2 regions of the Pseudomonas sp. LBUM1658 genome follow, and region 1 is predicted to be linked to the other one. Evidence: predicted binding sites of a transcription regulator. Region 1 holds the regulator's gene; the other holds the start of a gene.
The links. The regulator FliA, encoded in region 1, starts transcription of late flagellar genes. The targets are predictions, from matches to a motif close to CTAAAGTTTNNNNNNNNNNNGCCGNTAA.
Positions count from the first base shown of each region.

Region 1 (3,815 bases):
CGGCGGGCTCAGCCAGGCGCGCCAGGGCCGCCAACAACTCTGGCGTTGCGGCGGTGACCGTGGTGCGCTCGCGGACTTCGGTGAACATACCGTTCACCGCATCCAGCGCTTCCAGAACCACGTCCATCAATTCCGAGTCGACCCGTCGTTCACCCTTGCGCAGGATGTCGAAGACGTTCTCGGCGATGTGACAGCACTCCACCAGCTCATGCAGCTGGAGGAAGCCGGCGCCCCCTTTTACAGTGTGAAAACCGCGAAAGATTGCATTGAGCAAATCCGCATCATCGGGTCGGCTTTCCAGCTCGACCAGTTGTTCGGACAGTTGCTCAAGAATCTCGCCGGCCTCAACCAGAAAATCCTGAAGGATCTCTTCATCGGCGCCGAAGCTCATGTGTATGGGTGCTCCTGATAGGTCGGCCTAAAATCCAAGGCTGGAAAGCAAATCGTCTACATCGTCCTGACCGGACACAACGTCTTCACGTTTATCGGCATGAATCTGCGGACCTTCACCCTGAGACAGATGTTTTTCTGGATCTTTTTCCGCGAGGATCGCTTCACGGTCATGTTCAATGCCGGCAAAACGGTCGACCTGACTGGCCATCAGCACCAATTTGAGCAGATTGCTTTCAACTTCCGTGACCAACTGAGTCACGCGCTTGATCACCTGACCGGTAAGGTCCTGGTAATCCTGCGCCAGCAGGATGTCGTTGAGATTGGCCGAGACGATACGATTCTGTTGCTCGCTGCGCGTCAGAAAACCGTCGACCCGCCGGGCCAGCTCACGGAACTCTTCGGCACCGATTTCGCGGCGCATGAAACGTCCCCAGTCGGCACTCAACGCCTGGGCGTCATTGGTCAGGCCGTTGACCAGCGGCGTGCTGTCCTCGACCAGATCCATGGTGCGATTGGCCGCAGCTTCGGTCAGCCTGACCACATAGGACAGGCGCTCAGTGGCATCCGTGATCTGTGAAACTTCCTTGGCTTGCGGCATGTTCGGGTCAATCTGAAAATTGACGATCGCACTATGCAGTTCGCGAGTGAGCTTGCCGACTTCCTGGTACAGGCCGCGATCACGGGTCTGGTTGAGCTCATGGATCAATTGCACAGCATCGCCGAATTGGCCTTTTTCAAGGCTGTCGACCAGCTCGCGGGCATGTTTTTTCAGGGTTAATTCAAAATCGCCCTGTGAAGTTTCGTAATGCTCCATAGCTCCCCCATGGCGAATTCCATCAACCGATGCGTTCGAAGATCTTTTCAATCTTGTCTTTCAACGCCTGGGCCGTGAAGGGTTTGACCACGTAGCCATTCACTCCGGCCTGAGCGGCCTCGATAATTTGCTCGCGCTTGGCTTCGGCCGTGACCATCAGCACCGGCAGGTGCTTGAGCTTTTCATCGGCACGCACGTGACGCAGCAGGTCGATACCGGTCATGCCGGGCATGTTCCAGTCGGTTACCAGAAAGTCGATGCTCCCACTGTTGAGGACCGGAATCGCGGTAGTACCGTCATCCGCCTCGACCGTGTTGGTGAACCCAAGGTCACGCAACAGGTTTTTAATGATCCGCCGCATTGTTGAGAAGTCATCAACGATGAGGATTTTCATGTTCTTGTCCAATTCGACCTCCAAGCAGTCTTAAAACGCGCCCAGCACCTGTACGCGCCATCGCTATCAATTCGGCGTAACACTCAACGGTTGTATGAAGCACAACGGGCCGTGACCGGTTCAGCAACAACGCCGTACCAGCCTCGTTCGCAGTGTCCCCACACTGCCTGTCAGCGCGCTCGCCACTCCCCCAAACGCCCCCGCAAGCGGGCCGCGCACTGGCTGTGTAACTGGCTGACCCGCGATTCGCTGACCCCCAGGACCTCACCGATTTCCTTGAGGTTCAGCTCTTCGTCGTAGTACAGCGCCAAGACCAGTCGCTCACGCTCCGGCAAATTGGCAATCGCGTCCGCCAACGCAGCCTGGAAACGCTCATCTTCCAGATCACGCGACGGCTCGAGATGAGCACTCGCGCCATCCTCATGCAGCCCTTCATGTTCGCCGTCCTGCAACAGATCGTCGAAACTGAACAGTCGGCTGCCCAAGGTATCGTTCAAAATCCCGTAATAATCGTCGAGACTCAATTGGAGTTCGGCCGCAACCTCATGATCTTTAGCGTCGCGACCGGTTTTAGCTTCAATTGAGCGAATGGCGTCACTGACCATCCGGGTATTGCGGTGTACCGAACGCGGCGCCCAGTCACCTTTACGCACCTCATCGAGCATCGCCCCACGAATACGGATACCGGCATAGGTCTCGAAACTCGCACCCTTGCTGGCGTCGTATTTGGTCGAGACCTCGAGCAGGCCGATCATCCCGGCCTGGATCAGATCCTCGACTTGCACACTGGCCGGCAGACGCGCCAGCAAGTGGTAGGCAATCCGCTTGACCAGCGGCGCATGACGCTCGATCAGCTCGTGCTGACTGTCACGTGCCGAGGCTTTGTAAAGGTTGTAGCCGCTGGATGTCATATGACGGGACCCGCTGTTTGATGCACCAGGCGCTCGACGAAAAACTCCAGGTGCCCGCGCGGATTGGCTGGCAACGGCCAGGTATCGACTTTCTGCGCGATGGCCTTGAATGCCAGCGAGCATTTGGAACGCGGGAACGCTTCGTAGACTGCACGCTGCTTTTGCACCGCCTTGCGCACGCATTCGTCGTAGGGCACCGCACCGACGTATTGTAAGGCGACGTCGAGGAAGCGATCAGTGACCTTGGTCAACTTGGCGAACAGGTTGCGCCCTTCCTGCGGGCTCTGCGCCATGTTGGCGAGAACCCGGAAACGGTTCATGCCGTAATCGCGATTGAGCAGTTTGATCAGCGCGTAGGCGTCGGTGATTGAAGTCGGTTCGTCGCAGACCACCAGCAATACTTCCTGGGCTGCCCGGACGAAACTGACCACCGACTCGCCAATCCCGGCGGCGGTGTCGATCACCAGCACGTCGAGGTTGTCGCCGATATCGCTGAAGGCCTGGATCAGCCCGGCATGCTGCGCCGGACTCAGGTGCACCATGCTCTGCGTGCCGGACGCCGCAGGAACGATGCGGATTCCGCCCGGCCCCTGCAGCAGCACATCGCGCAGTTCACAGCGCCCCTCGACCACATCGGCCAGAGTGCGTTTGGGTGTCAGTCCCAACAGAACGTCGACGTTCGCCAGCCCCAGATCGGCATCCAGCAGCATGACGCGCCGGCCGAGCTCTGCTAGAGCCAGGGACAAGTTCACTGACACGTTAGTTTTCCCGACGCCACCTTTGCCGCCGGTCACCGCGATCACCTGTACGGGATGCATGCTGCCCATGTTCGTTCTTTACCTTGTCTTACTTAGACGGAGGCCACATAACTGGCTGCGCGTTCCCATTGGAACAATGCATGGCAGACCATCGATGTAGGTACACTGCAATCTATTCATGATTACCTCAGCCGACCCGCTTGGTCGGACTGTGGTAGAGGTCAGCGAACATATCAGCCATGGCTTCTTCGCTGGGTTCTTCCTGCATCTGCACACTCACTGCGCGACTGACCAATTGATGGCGACGCGGCAAATGCAGATCATCCGGTATCCGCGGCCCATCGGTCAGATAGGCAACGGGTAACTGGTGACTGATCGCCAGGCTCAACACTTCGCCCAGACTCGCTGTTTCATCCAGTTTAGTCAGGATGCAGCCAGCCAGCCCGCAGCGTTTGTAACTGTGGTAAGCAGCGGTTAGAACCTGTTTCTGGCTAGTGGTTGCCAGGACCAGATAATTTTTTGACTTGATCCCGCGCCCGGCCAGG
Region 1 is NZ_CP166798.1:4,965,024-4,968,838, forward strand. Features, by position in the region: gene ACA064_RS22785 (chemotaxis protein CheA) at 1-391, opposite strand, end outside; gene ACA064_RS22790 (protein phosphatase CheZ) at 419-1,207, opposite strand; gene ACA064_RS22795 (chemotaxis response regulator CheY) at 1,230-1,601, opposite strand; gene fliA (RNA polymerase sigma factor FliA) at 1,772-2,512, opposite strand; gene fleN (flagellar synthesis regulator FleN) at 2,509-3,339, opposite strand; gene flhF (flagellar biosynthesis GTPase FlhF) at 3,458-3,815, opposite strand, start outside.

Region 2 (3,815 bases), 1.8 Mb from region 1:
TCTTGGCCAGCTGACGGCAATCTCCATCTGTTCGGCGTACCCGGTTGCCAGCAGTGCCAGCAGTGCCGGCAACTTCGGCCAGCGAGACTTGATGGTTTCAGCCAACTGGATTCCCGTCATATGCGGCATGGCCTGATCAGTAATGACCAGATCAATAGTATCGTCCTCGGAGATTATTTCCAGGGCCCGCGTTCCGGAGTCGGCGTACAACACCGTATGGCCCAGATCCTCCAGCATTGCGACGGCGCTGAGCAACACCAGCGGATCGTCATCCACCACCAGAATTCTGAACAGATCCATGGTTGATGGCTGGCTGGGTTTGAGCACCCTGGTTTTAACCGAAAGCTCGGAAACATCCGCCATCGGCAGCCATAATTCAACGGTGGTTCCACTGCCCTTCTTACTCTTGAGGATCAACCGTCCACCCGACTGTTCAGCCAGGCCTTGGACCATCGACAGCCCTAGCCCCGTGCCCTTGCCGATGCCCTTGGTGGTGAAAAACGGTTCCGCCGCCCGGGCCGTAAGCCGGCCGATCGACTCCATTTTCTGCGACTGGAATACCGCTTCACGAGCCTCTTCGAGCGCCCGTTGAGCTGCTACAGCGTCGGTAATGTCACGAGTGATTTTGGCGAAGCCAAGCAAGACTCCACGCTCGTCACGGATAACGTCGATCACCACATTGGCCCAGAACCGCGAACCATCCTTGCGCACACGCCACCCCTGGTTCTCGAAACGGCCATCGCGCAGGGCGATGTCCAGGGCCCTTTGCGGCTCGCCCTTTTCCCGATCCTCTTCACCGAAAAACATCGAATAGTGCTGGCCTATGACCTCGCTCGGCAGATAGCCCTTTATCCGTTGCGCGCCCAGATTCCAACTGCTGACCCGGCCTTCGGGGTCAAGCATATACAGCGCGTAGTCGGTGACGCCCTAAACCAGCATGCGAAATTGTTCTTCGCTCTGTTTGAGGGATTGTTCGGCAAGTTTGCGCTCAGTCAGGTCGCGGGTAACTTTGGCAAAACCCAACAGCTCGCCATTGGTCCCTCGGATCGGATCGATCACCACATGTGACCAGAAACGCCCGCCATCCTTGCGCACCCGCCAGCCTTCGCCCTCAAAACGGCCTGCGGTGGCAGCAGTCCGTAGTGCGCGCGCGGGTATTCCTGCCGCGCGGTCTTCTTCGGTATAGAAACGGGAAAAATGTTGCCCGAGAATCTCGGCCTCTTCATAGCCCTTGAAACGCCTGGCACCGGTGTTCCAGCTACTGACAAAGCCATCAGGATCAAGCATGTAAATGGCGTAATCGGTCACTGCGTCAATCAACAGGCGATATCGCCCTTCATCTGCCAGTGACGCATTCAATCGTTCTGTCTGCTTCATCACGCGACCCAATACCTGTGTGATGAGAGGGAGATTAGTCCAAAGAAACGCAATGACGTGAGCGGCAGGCATCTCTCACTGACCAGCGCTTAAAGGAGGCGCCCCAAGGGCCTTTCACAAAATCTTCACATCGAGAAGCCTAACTTGGTGGCTGCTCCTTCATGAACTCCTTTTTAAGCCCGCCCGCATGCGGGCTTTTTGTTGCCCTCAGGAAAATCGCGGGCTATCCAACGTTTCCGGGGGCAAATCCAGATTCGATCTGAATGGATCCAATTTACCCCAAAAACAAAGTTAACTATCTGATGAATGGGGATTTTTCCGCCTCACCTTTTTGCTCCCGGAGCCGATGTCACTTTACTGGCACCCCGGAGCAGATGGTAATGAGAAACAATCAGCCGATAACTAATCGTGAAGTTGCGCTTCATCCTCAACAAAAGCTCATTTCCACTACAGATGCTCGAGGAGTCATCACTTACTGCAATGACGCTTTCGTAGAGATCAGTGGTTTCGAGAAAAAGGACTTGATCGGCGCACCGCAGAACATTGTCCGCCATCCGGATGTACCGTCAGCGGTATTCGCGCATATGTGGGCCGCCCTGAAGCAAGGCAGTCCGTGGATGGGCATCGTCAAGAATCGCGCAAAAAGTGGCGACCATTACTGGGTCAATGCCTATGTGACGCCCATTTTCGACGGCAATAATATAGTCGGCTATGAGTCGGTGCGGGTCAAACCCACTGCTGAGCAAATTCGCCGCGCTGAAGCCTTGTACCTGCGCGTCAATCGGGGCAAGTCGGCCAGTCCTTCAGGAGACAAATGGCTGGCGGTGATTCAAGACTGGTTACCCTTCATTCTGGTCAGTCAGCTGAGCGGCCTGGTTTTCCTGTCGACAAGCTCCTGGTGGGGCTTCGCTGGTGCTGCGGCCGTATCGGTGCCGTTGGGATTGATTGGCTTGCATTGGCAAAAGAGCGGCACGATACGTCTGTTGGAGATGGTCGAGCCGTCTACCTCTGACCCATTGATAGCGCAAATGTACAGCGACGGCCGCGGCCCTCACGCTCGTCTGGAAACCTCGATTATCAGCCAGCAAGCTCGCCTGAAAACCTGCCTGACCCGGTTGCAGGACACAGCTGAACAGCTCAATGAGCTGGCGAGTAGATCCGACAGGCTGGCGGCCGACAGTTCCAAAGGCCTGGAGCGTCAACGCGTCGAAACCGAACAAGTGTCAGCCGCGGTCAACCAGATGGCTGCGACTACCCAGGAAGTCGCCAGCCACGTACAGCGCACCGCTGACGCCACCCAGGAAGCCAATGTGCTGACCGGACGTGGACGGGAAGTGGCCAGGGACACCCGCGAAGCCATTCAGCGACTGTCCGTGGTGGTCGGTGAAACCGGTCTGACGGTGGCACAGTTGGCCAAGGACAGTAATGAAATTGGCACCGTGGTCGATGTCATCAAGGGCATCGCCGACCAGACCAACCTGCTGGCACTGAACGCGGCGATCGAAGCGGCCCGAGCCGGTGAAATGGGGCGCGGCTTTGCCGTGGTGGCCGACGAGGTAAGGCAGTTGGCGCAACGCACAACGGAATCCACCACGCAAATCCACGGTCTGATCACCAAACTCCAGCAGTCATCCAACAACGCCGTGCAGATCATGGCCAGCGGTCATCGCCAGGCCGAGGAAGGGGTCGCCTGGGTACTGGAGGCTGACAAGGCGTTGGTCGGGATCAGTGAGGCAGTCGCCAATATCACCGATATGACAACCCAGATCGCCGCGGCCACCGAAGAGCAAACCGCCGTCGCAGAAGAAATCAGCCGCAATATCACCACCATTGCGCACCTGGCTGACCAGACCTCGGAACAATCCCTGCATTCGGCAGAACTGAGCAAGGAGCTCACCCGAACCGCTACCACCCAGTATTCGTTGGTCGAACGTTTCAATCGCTAGATTCGAGGTGGGTCGCATCCTGACAGCGAGGTGGTTGACACCTCGCGCGTTGATCAGGAATTACCACGCTGAGCGGCAAGTACCGCGGACAAGCGGTCAAGCAATATTAATCAGCCGTAGCAAGCGGCGAACATCATCCACTGACCGTAGCTTGATGGTCCATTCGCCATCAGTCTTGTCATTGACCTCGCCCATTTGCGCAGAGAGGGTTTTAAGCGAACAGTGTCCGGCCTTGAAAGCGGGCAGCCGGAAGTGAAACAGCAGCCAATCATGATAGGAGGCGAAGCTGAAGGGACAGTTGTCGTCCGCTACCGAAAAGATTCCAATGGTTCTATTCAGCTCAGCCTCTGGCATCGGGGCACAGCTATGCCCGTTCATGGTGGAAATTGCGCCAACCAGCATGCAAAAGGCCTCCCGCACTTGTGGACTTTCGATAGCCGAGTAGCATTCAACGTACTTCGCCGCATCCAGAGCGCCAGTGATCATCCGAGT
Region 2 is NZ_CP166798.1:3,175,573-3,179,387, reverse strand. Features, by position in the region: gene ACA064_RS14600 (response regulator) at 1-363, opposite strand, end outside; partial or broken gene ACA064_RS14595 (PAS domain S-box protein) at 370-1,377, opposite strand; gene ACA064_RS14590 (methyl-accepting chemotaxis protein) at 1,758-3,323, shown strand; gene ACA064_RS14585 (hypothetical protein) at 3,420-3,809, opposite strand.
Region 2: ACA064_RS14590 (methyl-accepting chemotaxis protein) is a predicted target of FliA. The motif match lies at 1,467-1,494, and genes of this name have one in related genera.